Linked DNA regions of Thiocapsa bogorovii. The protein of the gene in region 2 interacts with the protein of the main gene of each other region in a pairwise test. Links are inferred from orthologs where the notes say so. Each region holds a gene or a part of one and is shown on either strand. Other genes may lie near its edges. The genes, in order: minC and LT988_RS07100.

Evidence for each region.
Region 1: the proteins of LT988_RS07100 (region 2) and minC interact in binary tests that used the Escherichia coli proteins (3 or more experiments, as listed by UniProt). The link is inferred for Thiocapsa bogorovii from one-to-one orthologs.

The regions. Positions count from the first base shown.
Region 1 is NZ_CP089309.1:4,525,010-4,536,403, forward strand. The notes cover bases 1-2,789. They hold minC (septum site-determining protein MinC), read left to right. Parts: upstream 1-895; coding sequence 896-1,684; downstream 1,685-2,789. Other genes in these bases: recR (recombination mediator RecR), read left to right, coding at 1-119; LT988_RS20055 (histidine triad nucleotide-binding protein), read left to right, coding at 344-688; minD (septum site-determining protein MinD), read left to right, coding at 1,734-2,543; minE (cell division topological specificity factor MinE), read left to right, coding at 2,547-2,789. In the rest of the region: more of minE, read left to right, coding at 2,790-2,816; LT988_RS20075 (L,D-transpeptidase family protein), read right to left, coding at 3,337-3,939; LT988_RS20080 (class I SAM-dependent rRNA methyltransferase), read right to left, coding at 4,089-5,285; LT988_RS20085 (thioredoxin domain-containing protein), read left to right, coding at 5,477-7,552; LT988_RS20090 (methyltransferase domain-containing protein), read left to right, coding at 7,755-8,645; LT988_RS20095 (methyltransferase family protein), read right to left, coding at 8,826-9,317; ybgC (tol-pal system-associated acyl-CoA thioesterase), read left to right, coding at 9,562-10,020; protein TolQ, read left to right, coding at 10,017-10,691; protein TolR, read left to right, coding at 10,712-11,155; cell envelope integrity protein TolA, read left to right, coding at 11,177-11,394. UniProt on the Escherichia coli protein: Cell division inhibitor that blocks the formation of polar Z ring septums. Rapidly oscillates between the poles of the cell to destabilize FtsZ filaments that have formed before they mature into polar Z rings. Prevents FtsZ polymerization.
Region 2 is NZ_CP089309.1:1,574,309-1,585,913, reverse strand. Bases 4,371-7,370 are described here. They hold LT988_RS07100 (carboxysome peptide B), read right to left. Parts: upstream 6,024-7,370; coding sequence 5,718-6,023; downstream 4,371-5,717. Other genes in these bases: LT988_RS07090 (carboxysome shell carbonic anhydrase), read right to left, coding at 6,299-7,370; LT988_RS07095 (carboxysome peptide A), read right to left, coding at 6,023-6,298; LT988_RS07105 (BMC domain-containing protein), read right to left, coding at 5,290-5,595; LT988_RS07110 (BMC domain-containing protein), read right to left, coding at 4,878-5,186; LT988_RS07115 (ferritin-like domain-containing protein), read right to left, coding at 4,371-4,823. Also shown: LT988_RS07145 (HIT family protein), read right to left, coding at 1-384; LT988_RS07140 (glutathione S-transferase family protein), read right to left, coding at 535-1,512; LT988_RS07135 (histidine phosphatase family protein), read right to left, coding at 1,834-2,511; LT988_RS07130 (LysR family transcriptional regulator), read right to left, coding at 2,609-3,619; LT988_RS07125 (hypothetical protein), read left to right, coding at 3,681-4,064; LT988_RS07120 (4a-hydroxytetrahydrobiopterin dehydratase), read right to left, coding at 4,065-4,334; more of LT988_RS07115, read right to left, coding at 4,347-4,370; more of LT988_RS07090, read right to left, coding at 7,371-8,011; LT988_RS07085 (CsoS2 family carboxysome shell protein), read right to left, coding at 8,103-10,073; LT988_RS07080 (ribulose bisphosphate carboxylase small subunit), read right to left, coding at 10,749-11,093; LT988_RS07075 (form I ribulose bisphosphate carboxylase large subunit), read right to left, coding at 11,256-11,605. UniProt on the Escherichia coli protein: Probably forms vertices in the bacterial microcompartment (BMC) dedicated to ethanolamine degradation. It may be involved in transporting positively charged molecules into and out of the BMC.

The DNA.
Region 1 (11,394 bases), 2.9 Mb from region 2 along the record:
CCGATCGGTACGGGGTGAGTGCGACCCGTATCGCCCACGGTGTGCCGCTGGGCGGAGAGCTTGAGTATCTGGACGGCGGAACGCTGGCGCTGGCCTTCAACGGCCGGCGCCGACTCTGACACCACTGGCCTCTTAAACCGCGTCTAGAGCGACATGCGTCATTTTCATCATGTATTCGGCCTTGGGGGCTTCACCACCTTTGGTGGAGACGCGGTTTAATATTTTTACTTTTCAAAACGCTAAACCGCGCCGGCGTCAACAATCCTCAAATCTGCCGGGGCCGGTCCCATCCAAAAACATCACATACCGCGCTGGGCGCGGTTTAACGGAGCGGATCGCAACGATGTCTGATACCATTTTCGGCAAGATCGCCACCGGCGAAGTCTCGGCCGACATCGTCTATCAAGACGATGACCTGGTCGCTTTCCGAGACCTCCATCCGCAAGCGCCGACACATATCCTGGTGATCCCGCGCAAGCCGATTCCGACCCTGAACGACGTGCAGCCGGAGGATGCCGAGCTGATCGGCAAGCTGTTCCTGGCCGCGGCCAAGATCGCCGAACAGGAGGGGATCGCGCAGAGCGGTTACCGGACCTTAGTCAACTGCAACGCGGGGGCCGGGCAAACGGTGTACCACCTGCATCTGCACATCCTGGGGGGACGTCCCATGCAGTGGCCGCCCGGATGATCGATGTTGCAGGCCGGCGTTGTTCGTAGTAACGGTGCCGTAGGGTGGACGAGCGCAAGCGCAGTCCACCGAACCCCGCGACGGCGCTGTTGGACTGCGCTTCGCTTGTTCACCCTACAGCGCTAGGACACGGACGTCGTCGACAAACGACGACCTTTTGATTCATTCCAGCGGAGATCGGCGGGCGTTTGCCCCGACAGCAGCAACATGGCAGGGTATCAACGCACGTCCGCGGGGGATCGCCCCGCCGTCTTCGAGCTCAAGGCAGCCGGTTTCACCCTGCCGATTATTCGCCTGCTCGAGGCCGATATCGAGGCGGTCGCAGCCGAGCTGGGTGCCCGGGTCGAGCAGGCGCCGGAGTTTTTTCGCAATACGCCCGTCGTCATCGATCTGAGCGCCTTTCCCGAAGGCGGCGGCGAGGTCGAGTTTCCGCTCTTGGTCGGCCTCCTGCGCGGCTACGGCATGATTCCTTTTGGCGTGCGCGGCGGCAACAAGACCCAGAACGAGGCCGCGGAGGCGATGGAGTTGGCCATCCTCGGCGAGCAGGAGAACCGTCCCACCCGCACCGAGCGCCGCGTCGCGTCCGAGGAACCCGCGCCGAGCGCGCCCGCCCCGGTTGCGCAGTCCGTGCAGGGCGAGCCCGCGGCAGCGCCTCGTGCGGGAGCCGGTGCGGCCTTTACCTTGGTCACGCGTCCGGTGCGCTCGGGGCAGCGTGTCTACGCCGCAGGCGGGGATCTGTCCATCATCGCCGCGGTGAGCTCGGGTGCCGAGCTGATGGCCGACGGCAACATCCACGTCTACGGTCCGCTGCGCGGCCGTGCACTGGCCGGCATGAAGGGCAACACGGATGCGCGGATCTTTTGCCAAGACCTTCAGGCGGAGCTGGTGTCCGTCGCAGGGCATTACCGGGTGAGCGAGAACATCCCGCGCGAGCTGCGCGGCGTGCCCGTCCAGATCTACCTGGACCAGAAGATTCTGAGAATCGAAAAACTTTGACCCGACGCAGGGTTGGGCGACGGACCATCCCATTTTGGAGGCGGCTACTTTGGCGAGAATTATTGTGATCACCTCGGGTAAGGGCGGGGTCGGCAAAACGACCACGTCCGCCGCGTTGGCCATGGGGCTGGCCCAGCGCGGTCATCGCACGGTCGTCATCGATTTCGATGTGGGCCTGCGCAACCTGGATCTCATCATGGGTTGCGAGCGGCGTGTCGTCTACGATTTCGTCAATGTCATCAATCAGGAGGCCAACCTCAACCAGGCCCTGATTCGCGACAAGCGTTGCGACAACCTCTATGTGCTGCCGGCCTCTCAGACACGCGACAAGGATGCACTCACCAAGGAGGGCGTCGGGCGGGTGCTCGAGGAGCTCGCCCACGGATACGATTTTATCGTCTGCGACTCGCCGGCCGGCATCGAGCACGGCGCGACCATGGCCATGTATTACGCCGACGATGCCATCGTGGTGACCAATCCCGAGGTTTCCTCGGTGCGGGACTCCGACCGCATGTTGGGTATCCTCTCGAGCAAATCGCGTCGGGCGGAGTCAAACGACGAGCCGATCCGCGAGTTTCTCTTGCTGACCCGCTACGATCCGGTGCGTGTCGAGAAGGGCGAGATGTTGAGTGTTGATGACGTGCAGGAGATCTTGTCGCTGACCTTGCTCGGCGTTATCCCGGAGTCGAAATCCGTCTTGACCGCATCAAACTCCGGCGTACCTGTGGTCCTCGATCGGGAGAGCGATGCCGGCAAGGCCTATGCCGATACGGTTGCTCGTTATCTGGGCGACGAGGTGCCGCACCGTTTTCTCCAAGTGGAGAAGAAGGGCTTCCTGAAGCGCTTTTTCAGAGGCTGACCTATGGGCTTACTCGACTACTTCCGCTCCTCGCGACCGAAGGGCTCTGCAAGTGTAGCCAAGGAGCGGCTGCAGATCCTGGTGGCCCACGATCGTACGCAGCGTGGCCGTCCTTCCTATCTCCCCAAACTGCAGCAGGAGATCCTCGAGGTCATCCGCAAGTATGTGGAGGTCGACATGAACGCCGTCTCCGTCAAATACGAGCAGGAGGACAGCCACGAGGTCCTCGAGCTGAACATCGTTCTGCCGGACACGGTTCAGGGACGGATCTAAGGGCGGGGCTGGCCATGGTTCGCGGTAGGATGGGTCCGGCGCAAGCGAAACCTCTACTGCAAACCGCAGCGTTGCCGGGTTTCGGTCCGATGCCCTTGGCGCGGGCCGGACAGGTTTCGCTGGCGCTCTACATCCTCGTCTTTCGGTTTTTTGGCTCGTTCCTGAACCAAACCGCGTCCAGAGCGACAGGCGTCGTTTTCGTGTTGTATTCGGCTTCGGGGACGTCGCCGCCAGGGGTGGAGACGCGGTTTATGCCGAGCGCACCTGGGTTTTCCGCCGCATTGCACGCCCCGCGCACGCCGGGCCGGTGTCGCGCCTACTCGCCTTGGAATCCGCTACGCCTCGTCGGCGCGCCTTGGCCCGCCGCGCGCGGGACGCACTCTGCCGAGCGAAAAACCCACGCGCGCTCGGTATAAAATTCTATATTTTTTGGAATCTTAAACCGCGCCAGCTCAAACAATCGTCGAGTCTGCCAAGATCGACCCCATCCGAAAACATCACGCACCGCGCTGTGCGCGGTTTAAGGCAGGATCTTGATCGGCGTCCCGTCGCGCACCATCGACCAGATCTCGTCGATCTCGTGGTTCTGCACGGCGATGCAGCCCTGTGTCCAGTCGCGGTTGGCATATTGTTGGCGCAGTGCTTCGGATCGGACGTAGTTCGGGAGACCGTGGATCATGATCATCCCGCCCGGGCTGGAGTAACCGAGTGAGCGGCTGACGAGCTTGTCGCGCTCGTTCGGGTAGGAGATGTGGATCGACTTGTAGAAATTGCTGTTCGGGTTGCGCCAGTTGAGGAAATAGTCGCCGATCGGGGTGCGCTCGTCGCCTTCGCGAAACTTATGCCCGTCCGGCGCGCCGCCGAGTGCGATCCGGTACTCGCGGATCACCCGTCCGTTGCTATGCAGCTCCAGCTTGCGTTGCGACTTCTTCACAACGACCTTGTCGGCGTGGTTTGAGTCGACCGTCGCCATCTTCGACGTGCTGCCACAGCCGACAAGTCCCAAAGCGCCTGCAACGGCGAGCGCCGTCAGCAGGTATCGGATCCGATGCGCGCGGTGCTCGGGTCGGCGGACGGGATGCTCGTCGATGGCGTTCATGGGGTGTTTCGCGTGGGTGTGCATGGGTTTGATCCGGTGTCTGGAGGGTAGCCACGGCGTCGGCCGTGCTCATCAGCAACACGCGAAAGTGTAGGTAACCTTATGACAAAACGCCATCTTGTTTAGCGATTTTTCGTTCTGGAAATCCCGAGCCGAGCCACCGGAATCGTCGGTCAAAACTCGGGAAGCACGCGGAAGAAGAGCGTCTTGAGATAAGCGGTCTCCGGGATTGCGGGATGCACCGGATGGTCAGGCCCCTGCTGACCGGTCTCCAGCAGCTGCAGGGTGCGCCCGGCGCGGCGTGCCGCCTGCTGGACGGTCCGCACGAAGACGTCGCGACCCATATGGAAGGAGCATGAGGAGGTCACCAGTAATCCGCCCGGCTCGAGCAGCTCCATCCCGAGTCGATTGAGGCGCAGATACGCCTGGACCCCGTCCTTTTCGTCCTTGCGTCGCTTAATGAAGGCGGGCGGATCGAGCAGTACGGTGTCGAACCGGGCCTCCTCTTCGCGCAGGGCGCGCAGCACATCGAAGGCATCGCCGTGTCGGCCCTGCACACGCTCCGCCAGCCGATTGCGTGCCGCGTTGTCGGCGACCCGTTCGAGTGCCGGCAGCGAGCTGTCGACACAGACGACCTGCTCGGCACCCAGCGCTGCCGCACGCAGACCCCAGGCACCGATATAGCTGCAGACATCCAGGACGCGCCGACCGACGCCGTAGCGTGCCAGTCGGGTGCGATTCTCGGCTTGGTCGAAGAACCAGCCGGTCTTCTGGCCCGTCAGGGGCGAGACGAGGAACTCCAGGTCGTTCTCGATCAGGGGCAGGGTGTCCTCGGGAGACCCCAGGATGACCTCGACACCCTGAGTCAGGCCTTCCATCTCGCGCACCGACGTGTCGTTGCGCAGCACGATCACCTTGGGTCGCAGCACCTGCTCGAGCGCGGCGAGGATCTCGCCTTGGACCCGTTCCATCCCCGCGGTGGTGATCTGCACGGCGAGTAGATCGCCGTAGCGGTCGACGACCAGGCCCGGCATCCCGTCGCTTTCCCCGAAGATCAGTCGGTAGAAGGGGCGCGTGTAGAGCCGCTCGCGCAGGGCGAGGGCTTCGTGGATGCGCTTTAGCCACAGGGTCGGGCTCAGCGGCTGCGTCGGATCGCGGCTGACCACTCGGGCGCAGATCAAGGAATGCGGATTGGCATAGCCGTGACCGATCCAGCGATCGTGATCGCTGCGGATCGCGACCGGCTGACCCGGCTGGAAATCCTTCAGCGGGGTGGCCTTGGTGTTGACCTCGTTGCTGTAAATCCAGCAGTGCCCGGCGATAAGGCGGCGTTCCTGGTCTTTGCTCAGGATGAGGGGTTGGGTCTTCATGATCGCATGTCCTGTGGTGTCGTGGCGCTCGTCGTCTTGCGCGGTGACAGACTATCAGAACCGGCCGAGGTCGGTCGGGGCATGGAAAGAGGATTCGTCAGGACCCACATCCCGGTATGAGTCGCCAGCCGCCAGTGCCCGTCACCTTTCGCCCTCATCTCCCACCCACTCTTGAGTTCCCGGGGTCCGCCATGTCCAACGTCCATCCGTCCCCGACCGGCCATGCCAACCGTCTTGCCGCGACCACCAGTCCCTACCTTCGGCAGCACGCACACAATCCCGCGGACTGGTGGCCTTGGTGCGACGAGGCGCTCGCCCTGGCGCGCGAGACGGATCGTCCGATCCTGCTCTCGATCGGCTACTCGGCGTGCCACTGGTGCCATGTGATGGCTCACGAGTCTTTCGAGGACCCCGGCACCGCGGAGCTGATGAATCGGCTCTTCGTCAATATCAAGGTTGACCGGGAGGAGCGACCGGATCTCGACAAGATCTATCAGACCGCACACCAGCTGCTCTCGCAACGCCCCGGCGGTTGGCCGCTCACGGTGTTCCTGATGCCGGAGGATCAAAAACCCTTCTTCGCCGGGACCTACTTCCCGCGCGAGCCGCGTCATGGCTTGCCGTCGTTCAAGCAACTGATGCAAGGGGTCGAGCGGGCCTACCGCGAGCAAAAGACGGCGATCGAGTCACAGAACGAAAGCCTGATGGCGGCGCTTGCCGAGCTGGAACCGCGTACCTCGGACGTCCTGCCCGAGCACTCGGTCATCGACGCGGCCCTGCAGCAGCTCGACGAGAGCTTCGACTCCGAGCACGGCGGATTCGGCGATGCGCCCAAGTTCCCGCACCCGACCAACCTCGAGCTCCTGTTTCGGCACGCGGCGGACGCTTCGCCGGACGGCGCCCCCGATCGGTCCGCGCTCGCGAAGGCTGTTCGGACGCTCGAGCGTATGGTCCGCGGCGGACTCACGGATCAGCTCGGCGGGGGCTTCTATCGCTACTCGGTCGACGCGCTTTGGATGATCCCGCACTTCGAGAAGATGCTCTACGACAACGGCCCGCTCCTGGCACTCTGTTGCGACGCCTTCGCCGTGACCGAGGACCCCTTGTTTCGGGATGCCGCCGTCATGACCGCGGACTGGGTGCTGCGCGAGATGCAGTCCCCGGAGGGAGGCTATTGGTCCAGCCTGGACGCCGACAGCGAGGGCGAGGAAGGCAAGTTTTATGTCTGGGATCGCGACGAGATCAGGGGGCTGCTCGCGCCGGCCGAATATGCGCCCTTGGCCGCCGTGTATGGTCTGGATCGTCCGGCCAACTTCGAAGGCCGCTGGCATCTGCACGGGTACCGCACTCCCGAAGCTGTTGCCGTCGACCTCGGCTTGGAGCCGGCGCAGGTTCAGGCGTTGCTCGCGGCCGCCCGCGCGACCCTCTATGTCGAACGCGAGCGCCGCGTTCGACCGGGTCGCGACGAGAAGGTCCTGACCGCTTGGAATGCGCTCATGATCAAAGGCATAGCGCGTGCCGCGCGCACCTTCGATCGGCCCGATTATCTGGAGTCCGCCGAGCAGGCACTCGCCTTCATCCGCGAAACACTCTGGTCTGAGGGTCGGCTGCTCGCAACCTACAAGGACGGCACCGCCCACCTCAACGCCTACCTCGACGACTATGCCAACCTGTTGGATGCCTTGCTGGAGCTCTTGCAGACTCGCTGGTCGCGGGTGGATCTAGACTTCGCCATCGCCCTGGCGGAGGTGCTGCTGGATCAGTTCGAGGATCCGATCGACGGCGGCTTCTGGTTCACCGGGCGGGATCACGAGACCCTGATCCACCGCACCAAGCCGCTTGCCGACGAGGCCGTCCCGTCCGGCAACGGCATCGCTGCCGTGGCACTTCAGCGGCTCGGCCATCTCCTCGGCGAGCCGCGCTATCTCGCCGCGGCCGAACGGACCCTGAAGCTCGCGGCCGAGTCGATCCGGCGCATGCCCTATGCCCACGCCACACTCCTGTTCGCGCTCGACGAGTGGCTCGACCCGCCCGAGACCCTGGTGATCCGCGCCGGCGACGAGCGTCTCGACGCATGGCGCCGGGAGGTCCAGCGCGGCTACCGACCGCGGCGCCTTGTCCTGGGTATCCCGAGCGAGGAAACCCATCTGCCCGGCACGCTCGCCGCCATGGTGCCGGGCGAGCGCCCGCGCATCTACCGCTGCCGAGGTACCCACTGCGAGCCGCCGACCGAATCGCTCGCCGATGTCTTGAATCCGACCCCGTAGGTTGTGCTGACGATAGGAAGCGCAACGGCCGCCGACCGTTTGTCGTGCCTCCGCGGCACGGCACAATCGCGGATGCCGTTCCGTGTCGATCACGACAACGACAACGTCGGCAGCTCCACAGAGCGCCGAATTCCATGCATTGCTCGCGCTCCGCACCGCTAACGCCGCCCGGCGAGCCCCACCCACCAGCAGGTCATCCCTCATGTCGACAGCCCGGCCGTTTCGACGGCACCTTGCCTATCTCGATTGGCTCTATAACCCCTTCAAATCATGGGACGTGACCCGCGTTTACGACCTCTTGTCGACCGACCTGGCCACCGAAAACGGGCTCTATCTCAACCTGGGCTACTGGAGCGCGGAGCAGAGTCTGGACGATGCGTGCCAGGCGCTGGCCGCCTTGGTCGCGGAGCGCGCATCGATGGGGCCCGGCGATCGGGTGCTGGACGTCGGCTTCGGTTTCGCCGACCAGGACATCTACTGGCTTCGGACCTATGGACCCGATCACATCCAGGGACTGAACATCACCGCTTCCCAGGTGGCCGTCGCACGCGGGCGGGTCAAAGACCTCGGGCTGGAAGAGCGCATCGATCTGCGCGAAGGTTCGGCCACGGACATGCCGCTGCCGTCGAATTCAGTCGACAAGGTCGTCGCCCTCGAGTGCGCCTTCCACTTCAAGACCCGCGAACGCTTTTTCGAGGAGGCCTTCCGTGTCCTGCGCCCGGGCGGCCGATTGGTCACGGCCGATATCATCCCTACGCCCCTTTCCGAGGATTGGCGTACCCGCCTGAAACAACGTTGGTCCTGGCGGCTGGTCGCGAGCAAGTTCGCCATCCCCGCCGAAAACGTCTACACCCGCGAGCGCTACGCAGAAAAGCTCGAGGCCTGCGGCTTCGGAGATGTCGAGGTCGCCTCCATCCGCGATCGCGTCTACACCCCTCTGCACGACTACCTCTCGAGACACCCGGAAACGCTCGACCGACTCCACCCCGCAACCCGACTCCCGGCACGACTTGCACTCGGCATGAGCGCCGAGAGCGTCTACGGCGGTCTGGACTATGTGCTCGCCGCCGCCTCTAAACCGCGCCTTTTGTGACCTACGCGGTTTTACCGGTGACGACCCTCACGACGACCAAGCGACTTAAACCTGGCGCGGTTTTGAGAACGAAGAAGGGCAAAATGCTTTCAATCTCCTAAACCGCGTCGACTGAAACGGTCCAGAAACCATCCAAGGCCGACCTCGGGCGACGAGCAAGCAGAGAAACTCGGACGCGGTTTAGTAGAGGAAGGGCACGAGCTTCTTCACCCCCTTCGCATACTCCGCATACTCCGGATGACGTTCGGTCAGCCAGCCTTCTTCCTTGCTGGCCTTGTAGTCGAAGAAGAAGAAGCCGAGGACCAGGATCGCGAGGTGGGAGATGCTGAGGGTGAAAAGCACCCAGCCCGCCGCCGCGAAGAGCTGGCTGCTGTAGAGCGGATGGCGAACGAGGGCGTAGACGCCGTGCTTGACCAGCTGGCTGTGATCGACCGGGTAGGGCAGGGGGGTTAGATACTCGCGGATATGGACCGAGCCGAAACCGCCGAGGACGAGGGCGACTGTCCAAAAGGCGATCAGCGCCGGCCAGCGCAAGGGCGCAAGGGTATCCATAAGCGCCGGGGTCGCGAGCGGGTTCCAGGCCGGGGTGAAGATAAAGGCAAAGAAGAGCACGAACTGCAGCACGACGAGATATTCGCCGCGGTGGCCCTTCAGGAAGGAGAAACGGGTCATGTCGGGGTCCTTGTCGGAGGTTGAGCGCCGGCGACCGTCGGTCGGGTCGCTATGACCGGCATTGTCTGACATCCGCGTACGTTGTGCCGAGCGTTGCGAGGCACAACGGCCGAGGCTCGGGTGCCGACTTGCAACGATGGCCGGCAACGCGCCATTCGGCGCCCCTTCGACGCAAGGTGCCCGCACGGGTGCTTTCCGGTACACTTCCGCAGTTTGAGTCAAGCCCCAACATGCGATCCCTGCCGTGCCGACATCGAGCGATCCCCGATTGTTGACCTTTACCTGGCCGGTGCGGGTCTACTACGAAGACACCGACGCCGGCGGTGTCGTCTTCTATGCCAATTATCTGAAGTTCCTGGAGCGAGCGCGCACGGAATGGTTGCGCGCCGTTGGGCAGGAGCAAAGTGCCTTGCGCGCGCGTCACGGCATCGTCTTCGCCGTGCGTCGCATTGCGATCGACTATCTTGCACCCGCACGTCTCGATGACTGCTTGAGCGTGACCTCCCGTCTGGTGCGGCCGGGCGGTGCGAGTCTGGAGTTCGACCAGCAGGTGATTCGCGACGAGGACGGTGCCTGTTGTTGCCGAGCTTCCGTCAGGATCGCCTGCATCGATGCCGGTACCTTGCGCGTCGCGCGCCTGCCCGGCGATCTCTTGTCCGAGTTGTTGCCCTTTGCGAGCGGTCCAGCGGAGCCCGTGTCATGACGTCCGATCTGTCGATGTTCAACCTGATTCTCCAGGCTAGTTTGGTGGTGCAGTTGGTCCTGCTGGTGCTCGTCATCGCCTCTGTGACCTCTTGGACCATGATCCTGGACCGCGGGCGCGTGCTCTCCAAGGCACGCAAAAGCGCCAATGCCTTCGAAGAGCGCTTCTGGTCCGGCGGAGATCTCAGTGCGCTCTACAAGGATCTGAGCGAGAACCGCAAGGGCGAACATGGTCTGCCGTCCATCTTTCGCGCCGGATTCAAGGAATACGTGCGGCTGCGCAAGATCGAGGGCAACGACCTGATGGCTGTCCTGCAGGGTAGCGAGCGCTCGATGCGCGTCGCCCTCAGCCGCGAGATGGATCGCCTGGAGACCAGCCTGACCTTCCTGGCGACGGTCGGTTCGACCAGCCCCTATATCGGTCTGTTCGGGACCGTCTGGGGCATCATGCATGCCTTCCATGCGCTGGGGAACGTGGAGCAGGCCACCCTCGCGCTCGTCGCGCCGGGCATCTCGGAGGCCCTGGTCGCCACCGCGATCGGTCTCTTCGCGGCCATCCCCGCCGTTATCGCCTACAACAGGTACGCCTATCAGGTCGAGCGTCTCAACAGCCGCTACGAGGAGTTCATGGAAGAGTTCTCGACCCTGCTGCAGCGCCAAGGCCGCAACTGAGCGTTCGAGGACCCCGTTAGATGCTCAAGCGCACCCGTTCCAGACAGCGCCGCCGGCCGATGGCCGAGATCAACGTTGTGCCCTACATCGACGTGATGCTGGTGCTGCTCGTCATCTTCATGGTCACGGCGCCCTTGATCACCCAGGGTGTGAAGGTGGCGTTGCCGCAGGAAAAGGCCGGCGGGATCCCAAGCCCGACGACCGAGTCGCTGATCATTACGGTCGATGAGTTCGGCGACTATTACATCGATATCGGAGATGAGAAGAACGCCCCGGCCAGCGAGCAAATCCTGTTCGACCGCATTCGTGTCGTGCTCGAATACAGGCCCGAAACGCCGATCCTGGTGCGGGCGGACCACCGGGTCGACTACGGGCGTGTGGTTCGTGCCATGGTCGTCGCTCAGGCGGCAGGCGCTCCGGAGGTCGGTTTGGTGACGGTGCCGCCGGAGCGCCGCGAGCCCTAGCGCTGCGGCCCGAGCCCCGACATGTGGCACATCCTGAGGCAAAACCCGGGGGCCTTCTATTGGTCGCTGGGTCTGCATGTCTTTTTCGCCCTGCTTTTCTTCGTGGGCGTGAAGATCGACCGGCCGATCACGGAGGCGGGGAGCAAGCCGCGCGTGGTTCAGGCGACCGTCGTGAGCGATGCCGCGCTCGAGGCGATGGTCGCGCAGTTTCAGGCCGAGCAGGCGCGCCGTCCGGCCGG
Region 2 (11,605 bases):
TTCTCTTCCATCGTTGTTGCCGACAGTGTATGCATCAGGCTTATTTCCCAGGAAACTCAGCTTCAAGACTGTCTCGATATGGTCTTTGGGCCGGTCTTTGAGATCGTCCCTGCCGAGCATGTTTAAGTAAAGCTCCTTCAGATCAGTGTCTTCAATAGCGGCTTTGACCCCACGAATGGCATCGAAATAGTCCGCTTGCTCTGTTTCGGTCAGCTGAAAAATGGATAGGACATGCCTCCTTGGAATCATCAAGGCGTGCCCTGGATTGACGGGGTGAGTGTCGAAGATTCCCACAAAAGACCGGTTTTCAAAGATAAAGGGGTCGGCTTCGCCCCTTGAAACTTTACAAAAGTAGCAATTCTGTTCTGAAGGTGTGCTGCTCATACGGGTCGTCCATTCGGTCATTAGGTCACGCCGTTTCTTGATCACGTGAAACGGATGCTCGACACGGGCGCGCAGGTTGTCCCTGAGCGTCTCGGTGCTCGCTCGGATCCTTCAGCGGACGGGCTCCCCGCGTTTGCCGTCCCCTTTTTCTCACGTTCCCCGCTTTTCCTCGGGACTGCCTCCGCCGCCGAGCCGATCGCGCCCGTGGGGCGCCGTGAAGTCCAGCGCCGGCCCCTTCGGTACGATGCCGTTCGGGTTGATCTGCTTGTGGCTGCCGTAGTAGTGCCGCTTGATGTGGTCCATGTTCACGGTCGGCGCAACGCCGGGCACCTGATAGAGCTCGCGCGTATAGGCCCAGAGGTTGGGATAGTCCACGAGGCGCCGCTGATTGCATTTGAAGTGGCCGTGGTAGACGGGGTCAAAGCGCACCAGGGTCGTGAACAGGCGCCAGTCTGCCTCTGTCATCGCGTCGCCGACCAGGTAGCGCTGCCGTACGAGCCGGGCTTCGAGCTGATCGAGGGTCTCGAACAGCCGATCGAAGGCCGCCTCGTAAGCGTTCTGCGTCGTTGCGAAGCCGGTCCGGTAAACGCCGTTGTTGATGTTTTCGTAGACCAACGCGTTGACGGCGTCGATGTCCTCGCGCAGTTCCGACGGATAGAAGTCCACGTCGGCCCGCCCCCAGTGGTCGAAGGCGCTGTTCAGCATGCGGATGATCTCTGACGACTCGTTATTGACGATGACGTCACGCTGCTTGTCGAACAGCACCGGCACAGTGACCACGCCATCGAAGCCCGGTGCGCTGTGCTCGTAGAGCTGGTGCAATTTCTCGAAGCCGTGAAGCTGATCCGGCGTTGCGCCCGGATAGTCGCCGAACACCCAGCTCTCCGACGGCATCACCGGATGCACGACCGATACGGAGATCGCATCCTCCAGGCCCTTCAGCGCTCGGAAGATCAGCGTGCGATGGGCCCAGGGGCAAGCGTATGACACATAGAGGTGATAGCGGCCGGGCTCGGCCTTGAAGCCGCCCTCGCCGCACGGACCCGGGCTGCCGTCCGGCGTAACCCAATTCCGGAAGCCGGATTCCCAGCGGATGAATTCGCCGGTGTCTGCAGGAGCATCAGTCATATCGGCCTCTACATTGCGGGGACATTACGGGGGCAGTCTATCGAACGCATTCTTCTTTGAATGGGGCAAACATGTCGCACGTGCGGGTGATCCTGCGGCCGGGCTTGGGGCCAGCATGGCGGTCGCGGTGCCTGCCCGAGGCATGCTTAGAGGCGCGGGCTGAAATCGCGCAAGCCGAACGTGCGGCCGGTCCGTATGTGCCGATGAAACCGATCGGCAATGATCTCGGCACCGTGCGATGCGGCGCAGGGCGAGTTGCCGCCGTCTGAGAGAGCTGGTCGTTTCTCCCTTGGCACAACCCATCCCCGGCGCGGGCAAAGATCAGCTGCGCGGCGACCACCAACGCGACAGGCGTTGCGAGAAGGTGCGATCGGGAACACCTTCGTAGTGCGAGACATCGTTGAAGAGGCGGAGGCGTGCCCGCACCGGGCTGACGAAATCTAGAATATTCAACGCCGCCGGACTCTGATCCAACCGATCGCGATAACCGCGCGCATCGAAACCCAGCAGGCTACTGATCAGAAGCCTGTTGGTTCCTTTGTGGCAGACCACCAACACGGAGCCTTTGTGGTGCTGCTCCACGATACGTCGCACAACCGGTAAGGCCCGCGCGAGCACTTGAACGCCGGATTCACCGTCTCGCGGCGCGATCGTGAGTGGGTCTTCCTGCCAATTCTCGTATTCGTCGCCGTACTGCGCCTCGACCTCGGCCCGTGTCTTTCCTTCCCAGTGTCCGTAATCGATCTCGCGCAGCGCGGGCTCCGTCTCGACGCGAACCGCAGTGCCGTGAGGCTTGGCCAGGATCCGTGCCGTCTCCACCGTGCGCCCCATCGGGCTCGCATAGATGGCATCGAGCGGCTCGCCAGCGAGGCGGCTGGCAAGATTTTCGACCTGCTTGCGTCCCTCCTCGGAGAGCGGTACATCGGTCGCGCCCGAGAAACGATCCTCGGCAGTCAGCTCGGTCGCACCGTGGCGAACCAGGAAAAGTCGCGTCGGCATGGTCGTTACTCAGGTGAATTTCCGGTAACCGATATTTGCGGTCGCCGGCTCGAATCGCAAAGCCCAACGCAGAGCCGGCAAGTCTTCCCGATGCGTTTTAGCGTGCCGACGGGGCTCGCAAGAGGTCGTAGGTTCGCTCGAGCGAGGCGGTGATCTCGCGCTCGAGGTCGACGGCGAAGGCCAGGAATGCCTTGGCGATGGTCGAAAGATCGCGGCCCTTCGGGTGGACTAGATACCAGCTCCGCTCGATCGGGAAGCCCTCGACATCCAGCATCGCGAGTCGCCCGGCACCCCCGTCGAGCGTGAGGGTGTGAAGCGAAAGCGCAGAGATTCCGAGGCCGGCGATGATCGCGTGTTTGATCGCTTCGTTGCTGCCGAGCTCCATCCGCACGTTCGGGCGCAGGCCCTTCTCTGCGAAGCTGCGCACGACCGAGTCGCGGATGCCCGAGCCGGGCTCGCGGAGCAGGAAGCGCTCCTGTGCCAGACGTTCCATCGTGATCCCGGATTGACCGACCAGCGGATGATCGGTCCGCGCGAGCATGATCAGGGGGTTCGGTGCGAGAAAGGTCGCCTCGACATCCAGGCCGGCGTGGGCGGGCTCGCCGAAGATGTAAAGATCGTCGTCGTTGGCTGCCATCCGCTCGATGATGCGGGTGCGGTTCGTGACCTTCAGCGAGACGTCGATGCCGGGAAACCGCTCGCAGAAGGCACCGAGGATCTCGGGTGCGAAGTATTTTGCGGTCGTAATGACGCCTAGACGAAAATGCCCGCTCTTTAGTCCCTTGAGGTCGGCGAGCTTGATTTCGAGGTCGGTGAGCGAGCGCAGGATGGTGCGGCAGGCGGCATAGACCTCGCGTCCGGCGTCGGTCGGCTCGACGTTGCGACCCACATGCAGGAAGAGAGGCGTCCCGACCGTGTCGGTCAGTTTCTTGATCTGCATCGACACCGTGGGTTGGGTCAAGAACATCTCTTCGGCGGCACGCGTGAAACTGCCGAGACGGACGATGGCCTCGAGAAGTTGGAGCTGACGCAAGGTGGCGTGTCGCACGAAGCGACCGGTTGCATCGCTTTGGGGCAACCCTTTTGGGGCCTGGCTCGACGTGGTCATCATCTTGCCCTGCTAACGATTGAACCGGGATCCGGGAGCCGAAGCGGTCGTCGCCCGGCAGGTGAGCGATCGCTTGAATGCGATCGTTAAGGCCGTTGAAGGCTTGTGTTCAGCACGAAGTGGGTCACTGCCGGGTGGGGGTGAGCAGCGTTCGGGCGCTCAGTCCGGCCAAACCCTGCGGGACCGCGACACCGTGTTCGTCGGCTCTGCCTGTGTTTTGATGGGCTTTGAGGTGGTGGTTCGTGTACCGGCGACGATCGCGGAGCGCGGCCCGGATTGGCTCTTCTCCGTGCGCTTGCCGGCTGTCGACGCGGAGGCAGTGCTGCTCGCGGTGGATCGAGGTACCGCTTTCGGCTTGGCCGACGCTCGGCGCTTTGCAGGAGTGGCGGGCGATGTCTCGGTCGGCGCCTCGGGTCTTTCGGGAACGTCTTCTTTGACGGGCTGATCACTCATCGAGGGTCCTCTCGGTGTCGAGCAGCGCATCGATCTCGCGCGCGAACTGCCGAAGCGGCTCTCCCACCTCGTTCGCGTCGTCTTCGGCATGCAAAGTGATGTTCACGTAGGTTCGTCCGAAGCTCATGTCCGGGTACAGACCGACACGCTCGGAGAGTGCGGCCGCCCGATCGAGAAAATCGCGGGTGTTCTCGTAGTCGGCGAACTCCAAACGGCGTTCGAGGCGTATCGGACGGCGACGTTCGGTCCAGCCTTGGTTCATGACGGGGATCCCTCAGAAATAGGCACGTTCAGCGGCCTCGCGATAGCGCGGCACACCGAGTGAGGCGAGCCAGTCATCGATCTCGCGGGCATGGGCGGCCTCCTCGTCGAGCAGTGCCTCGAAGAAGTCACCGTTGTCGCGATCCCCGATCCGACGACAGAAGGTCACGGCCTCCCGATAGAGGGCGACGATCTCGACTTCGAGCACTGCATCCTGTCGCAACAGGTCGACCAGGTTGCGTGCGACGCCGGCCGGGCGCAGGTGCGAGCCGTTCGGTGCGACACCCAGCGCCAACATCCGTTGGATAATGCGCTCGGCATGCTGCATTTCTTCGACCGTTTCCTCGCGAAAACGCACCGCTGCCTCGGGCAGACCCCAGGCCTCTGCGAGCGAGGCCTGGGTCATGTACTGCTGGACTGCGGACAGCTCCAAGCTCAAGGCACGACCGAGATAGCCAAGGGTACGAGGATGAATGCGTGCGTGTCTCATGCTTCAACACCCTTGCCGCCGGTATCGAGCGGCTCATGGCTGAACGCCACTCGATCAGTCGGAAGCCGCCGGCAGGGTCCGGTTCAGGATCGGCTCGACCTCGCGGTGCGGACGGGCAATGATGTGTGCCGCGACCAGTCCGTCGCCCACACGCTCACAAGCATCTGCACCAGCGCGGACTGCGGCGTTGACCGCGCCCGTTTCGCCGCGTACCAGTACGGTGACGTAGCCCCCACCGACGAACTCGCGCCCGATCAGGCGCACCTCGGCGGCCTTGGTCATGGCGTCCGCCGCTTCAATGGCGGGAACCAGTCCGCGCGTCTCGATCATCCCCAATGCGATACCGTAGCTTTCACTGGCCATCTGTGCTCTCCAATCTCTAAGTGTCGTGTTAATCGTTGATGAATGGGTCGCGACTCGCTTTGGCCTCGCGGCCTTCGGCGCGTCGCGGGCTGCCGCGTTTTGCTCAGTCGACGGCGGGGCCGCCGACCGGGAGGATCGGCTCGACCTCGCGGTGCGGGCGGGCAATGATGTGCGCCGCGACCAGGCCGTCACCGACGCGCTCGCAGGCATCGGCACCGGCGCGGACCGCGGCGTTGACCGCGCCCGTTTCGCCGCGTACCAGTACGGTGACGTAGCCCCCACCAACGAACTCGCGCCCGATCAGGCGCACCTCGGCGGCCTTGGTCATGGCGTCCGCCGCTTCGATCGCGGGGACCAGTCCGCGGGTCTCGATCATCCCGAGCGCGATTCCGAATTTGTCGCTTGCCATCGTTCGTGTCTCCTCTGTGTACCAAGTCGCCCCGGGCGATGCTGCCCGATCATCTTCAATCCAGTTTCAAAGCCCTTCGTCGATGCCGATCGCGCCGGGCGATCCGCGCTCGATGCTGTCACTCATGCCGCTCGGGCCGTGGTGGCCGAGGTGGCCGAGGTCGGCTCGACCGCCGCGGCTCGCTCCTCCTCCCAGCGGTCGATGATCCCGCCGATCGTCAAGTCGGTGAGGATCCCGGCGTCCCCCATCGCGTACCGCGCGGCCGATCCGCTGACCACGAAGACCCAGTCGCCGGGGCGGGCATCCACCGGGTCGGTCGCGACATAATGCTTGCCCTTCGTGTCCTGCAGCAGCCGCAGATCCCAATGTCCGAGACCGGCGATACGATGCGTGCAGACCAGCGACCCGACGACCTGCCTGATCTCCATCAGCCTGCGCCTCCCGACCCGGCGGCGCCCGTCTCGGGCGGCCAATGATCGATGATGCCGACGATGGTCAGATCGCTCGGATACTCTTTGCTGCCCGCCGCCTCGCGTGCCGCGGAGCTGCCGACACAGATCACCCAGTCACCGGGCATGCAGCCGACGGCATCGACCGCGACCTGTTGTGTGCTCCCGTCGCGCACCACCTGGAGGTTCTTATGTTCAAACCCCGGAATCCGGTTGGTCGAAACCAGCGGGCGTTCCACCTGACAGATCTTCATTCAGTGACCTCCCGCCGTGACCGGTTCCAGCGAGGATCCGATGACCTCGATACCCGCGCCAGAGTCGCTGTCGCGCACGACGAGCAGTCGGTGCAGGAGACCCTGGTCTGCCAGATCGGCGAACCGGTCGGCGAGCGCTGCATCGAGCTGCCGACAGCGTGTCGCCGCGCGCTCGCGCGCGCCCGGCACCCCGCCGTGATAATCGAAGCGGACGACGATCGGGATCGGCAGTCCGCGTGAAACATTGAGTCCGCCGAAGATCTTGCGTCCGACGTCCAGATCTGCCGCTCCTTCCTCGACCGTGTAGAGATAGGCGAAGTAGGTCAGGTTGCGCAGCTGGATCTCCTCGAACCCGATGCCCACGCCCATGAACCGCTCGGCGTGACCCACATCCGCGTAGTGTCCGCCGTGTACCTGGCGCACGTAGTCGATCTGCGACAGGTTGTTCTCGATCAGCCGTGCGACCAACCGGAGCATGCCCGGGTCGGCGTTCGCCGGGGCGTGCGCCTTGATCAGCTCGGCGACCCTCGCACGTGCTGCGGTCGGCTCCAGCTCACGCGTGATCGCATGCACCTTGATCGCATCCACCGATTGCGTGAGATCGATGTGGCCCTCGCCGTCGGGCACGTGGATCCGGATCGCGTCCGTGTCCGTATCTAAACCGATCAGCAGCAGCGCCACAGAGGCACCGCAGCAGAACCCATTTTCGACCGATTGCCGGAAGGCCAGGAGTCGGTCCAAGGCGGCCTGTGCAGCCACAGCATCGTTCGATCCATGGGCCGCGCAGCCCTGATGGTGCGGATCCACCGAGCTGTAGTGGTAGATCACCGCCTTCAAATAGCGGGTCGGCGCATCCGCGGTGTTCGGAACGCCTTCCCGGAAGCGACCGAGCTCGACCTCGCCCCACTTGGACACGGTATTCTCGATATCGAACAGTCCACCGGCGTAGGGCTTACGCCGCACGGCGCCGAACGGCAGACGCAGCACGTAGCTGATCGCGTGGGCCAATCGTCCGTCGGCGCAGGGCGTCACATCCAGCTGATGAAATCCGCAGTCTTGAAGAAAGCGGTCGAAATCTCTCACCTCGCGCCCGCCGAGCGGGTCGTTCGCGAAGAAGTCATCCGCCATCCGACGGTAGGTCTCGAACACGCACCAGGCGAACAGACGCCGTAGATCGAGCTGGGTCACCCACGCATCCGCCAGCATGTGATCGGGCAGCTCAAACCCCAGCTCGGCGCGGGCGATCGCCTGGGCTTGCCGTTCGAAGTCGGCCTCATGCTGGAGCGCCGAGATCTGCTTGAGTACCGGCACGATCCGATCGAATCCCGTCTTGATCCGATCCTCATACCGCTGCAGCCTCGCGTTGCCCTCGCGGTCGGTCAGCGGGTGTTGTCCGCTCGGGCCCCGAACCTGTCGAGACACCTCTGCCGCAACGACGGGCCGCTTGGCCTGGCGTGCCGATCGCTTGGCGGCATCGGTAGCGGCTGTTCGAGACGACGGCCGCGGACGCATCCGCGCGCCACGCGTCTTTGGCGTCGGCTCGGGCGTGCTCGGTGTCGGAGCAGCCGATTCGGCCACGGTCGGTTCACGCGTCGCCGTGGGCGCGCCGGACCCGGACTCGCCCCGAGCGCGCGGGCGGTAGGCCGGCGCGGCGGGTGCGGGTGCGGATGCCCAGATGAGGCTCGCTCGGGTTGGACGGCGTTGTCTCGACATGACCTCGTTGTCTCGTCAGATTCCGGTGATGGTTCGCGTGCGATTCGGCACGGCGGACCCGATCGCTCGGGTCCGTGCGCTCGTGCGTGGCTCAGCCCCGCGCTCCACCCGAGTAGGTGATGAGCGAGCCGCGGTCCGTATTGCCGCTCGCTCCGGTCACACGACTCACCGGCGCGGGAAGCTCCTCGTTGCGTTTGGGCTTGACGGCCCCCATCGCAGCCACCGGGCCGGGGCGCGTCGGGTTGCGACGCCGTGCCGACGGACCTTCGGTCCCGGTGACACGCTCCCCACGTTCCCAATCGTCACCCGTGATCTTCTTTCCGGCGGTCTGACCCTCGCCCGTCACGCGGGAGCGGACCGCTGCCGCTGCCGTGTCGACCCCTGGCGTCTCGGCGGGCTCCATCTGCAGGAGGTTGCTCGGCACGGACTGTCCACGGTCGAAGCGAAATTGCTCAGTGCCCGTGATCTTGCCCGTGCCCATCCCGAAAGGGCCGGTAATCCGCCCCTCCTGCTCGTAGAGTGTTCCCGTGACCGCGTTGTCCTGACGCGACTGAAAGGCTTGTCGGGCCGGGGATTCGACACTGAAACTTTGCCAAGGCGCGCCCTCGCTGGATTGAGGGAGCGGCTGAGGGAAGTCGCTGTCGCCGGGGCGAGCGGCGTTTCCGCAGGTCTCTTCCATCTGGTCGACACCGACGTACGGCGTTCCGCTGATGTCCTCGCAGGCACCCCGAGACGCACCCGTCATGACGCCACCGATCCCCGGCTGGATGCCGGTCATGCGCGCCGCCGCCATGGCGCTCGCCATCGGGCGCATCCGCTCGGCAATCATGCGCTGCTGTTCCGGAGCGCAATAAGTCGCCGCCTGTTCGAGTCCCGCATAGGGCGTTCCGGTCACCACCTTGCAGGTGCCGGGCTCGTCGCCGGTCACGCGACCCGAGCGACCGGTCTGGGTGCCGGAGACCGATAGGCCCTTCGGGGTCGAGGATCGCCCGACCTTGGGTGCCTCCAGCGGTGCGGGCTGGATGCCGCAGAACTCCTTATATTGCTCGGCGCCGACATACTCGTCGCCGGTCACCAGCCGACAGCTGCCAGGCTCGTCGCCGGTCAGCTTGGTGCTGCGCCCGACGCGAGTTCCGGTCACGGAACCACCGCCGAGCGTCTGCGTCAGCTCGACCTTCGGCGGCGCCTTTTTGAGCTCCGACACCTCGCCGTTGGCCGAGGACATGTACTGACTGCCGGTCGGTTGAATGCCTGCACCGTGCTCGTTGCCTGTCACCTTGGCCGAAAGCCCCGGGGCGACACCGGATACGGGGCGACCGCCGGTGGTCCGCGTCCGCCCGGTTTGCCGGGGGTTCGGGGGGAGCTCGGTTCCGCAGAACGCGCTCGCCTGCTCGGCCGACAGATACTCGGTACCCGTGACGGTCTTGCAGGTGCCGGGCTCATCACCCGTGACGCGGGTCGAACGCCCCACCTCGTTCCCGGTCACGGCGTTGCCGTGGCTCGTCGTCGTGACGCGAACCTTCGGGGTTGGTTTCGGCGGCTCGGTCTGGCAGAACTCGCGAAAGATCTCGGCGCCCATGTATTCGGTCCCCGTGACCTCGCGACATACGCTCGGTTCGTCGCCCGTCACCGATTGACTGCGTCCGACGCGGGTTCCGGTCACGAACTGGCCTTGCGCGGTCTCGCTCAGACCGACCTTCCAGGGTTGGTCCTGCGCGCCGCCGACCGGCCGCTCGCGTCCGGGTCTCACCCGGCCCGTTGCTTGGACCTTGCGTGTTCCCGCCGCGCCTGCGGCACTGCGGCTGGCGCGGACGGTCTGCGCGAGGTCGCGCCCCGACAACTTTGGATTGGCTTGCCGCGCGAGGCTCGCCGTTGTGGTCGGCGTGTTCACCGCAGCCTTGCCGCGTCCGGAGGTCGCCGTGCGCCGGGCGAGCGCCAACATCCGACCCGTCGGTTTGACGGCGGTGATGCGCTTGCCGTTGTTGCGACGCGACCCGTTGGTCGCGCTCCCGAGCGAAGATGCGCCGCGGCGATCCGACGATTGACGTGCCGCGCTCGCCATCGAGCCACGCTCCTCCACCGTCTCCGGACTCCCCCCGCAGCCGCAGCCGCAGTCGGTACCTTTTTCGCGAACGACCTTGGCCGACGCTTTCGTCTCAGGGGCGCGTGTGCGATCCGCCCTGCGGTCCGCTCGCTTGCCGGCCTTGGACAGCGCTTCGCGTCGCGCCCTGGCCTCTGCCCGACTCGAGCCGGAGGCAGACACCTGGGCCTGAACTCGCCGAACGGGCGTTGCGAGCCTGGATGCCGAAGGGGCCGATGAGCCGCCGGCCCATCCAGTGCTCGACACCGATTCCGCCGTAGCAGCCGGAGATGCCTGCGGCTGCGACGGGGCAGGGCGACGTACCGCAGCGGCGTCGGGCTTGCGGCTGCGCTCGGCCGTTCCGGGGGCAGCGCTGGTGCGTTTGCCCTGAGTGGACAAGGCACGGCGACGTGCCAGGGCCGCCTCGCGGCCGCTCGATCTCAGATTCGCTTTGCTAGCCATGGTCGTTCCCTTGGACGTGGAGCGCATCAGCGGTGATAGCGACGGCGGGATGTACGCCTGACTCCGTTCGCATCACCGGCTCGGCGAACGCGCCGCCCGCTCGGTGTTGAAACACTGGATCTCAAGTGTTCGGCACCTCTCCATCCGACGGTGCCTGGACGCACCGCCGGACGTTGACTGCCGACGGCTCTACGATCAGCCGCGACCCTCGAACACCACGAAACAGGAACCCTGGCTCTGGGTGTAGTTGTCGTAGCCGGTCACACGGACGTGGTGATCCGGATAGGAGCGATGGCAGGCCTCGAGCTCGCTCACCACCTGGGCCAGATCGGTCACCCCGAAGAAGGGCAGCTTCCACATGGTCCAGTAGTGGTTCATGGACTTGCTGGGATGGATATGCTCAATGCCCGGCGTCCAACCCTGCGCGATGATGTAGGCGATCTGATCGAAGATCTCCTCTTGCGTCATCGGCGGCAGAAACCCGAAGGTCTCCAGTGTGTATTTGGTCTGGTAATCGCCCGTGGTGCTTTGGAACGGCATGGTTTCGGTCCTCGTTGTGCGAATGCGTTGGGTTCGGTCGTAAGTGGGTCAGCGCTTCCTGCCGCCGGGCTCCAGCCGCCAGCTCTCGGCTGGTGCCGGATTCGCATCGCAGCTCGGGCTATCCCGAGCAGGAGGCTGGCGGCAGAAGACTGGAGGCTTCCCTCAACCCACGTCGAGCTTGTCGACGGTATCGAACTCGAACTTGATTTCTTTCCAGGTCTCCATCGCGATCGCCAGTTCCGGGCTGTGCTTGGCCGCTGCGGTCATGATCTCGCGCGCTTCCTTCTCGAGCTCGCGTCCCTCGTTGCGGGCCTTTACGCAGGCTTCGAGCGCCACGCGGTTGGCAGCGGCGCCGGCCGCGTTGCCCCACGGATGACCCTGGGTACCACCACCGAACTGCAGGACCGAGTCGTCGCCGAAGATGGTGACCAGCGCGGGCATGTGCCAGACGTGGATACCGCCGGAGGCGACAGCGAAGACGCCTGGCATGGAGCCCCAATCCTGATCGAAGA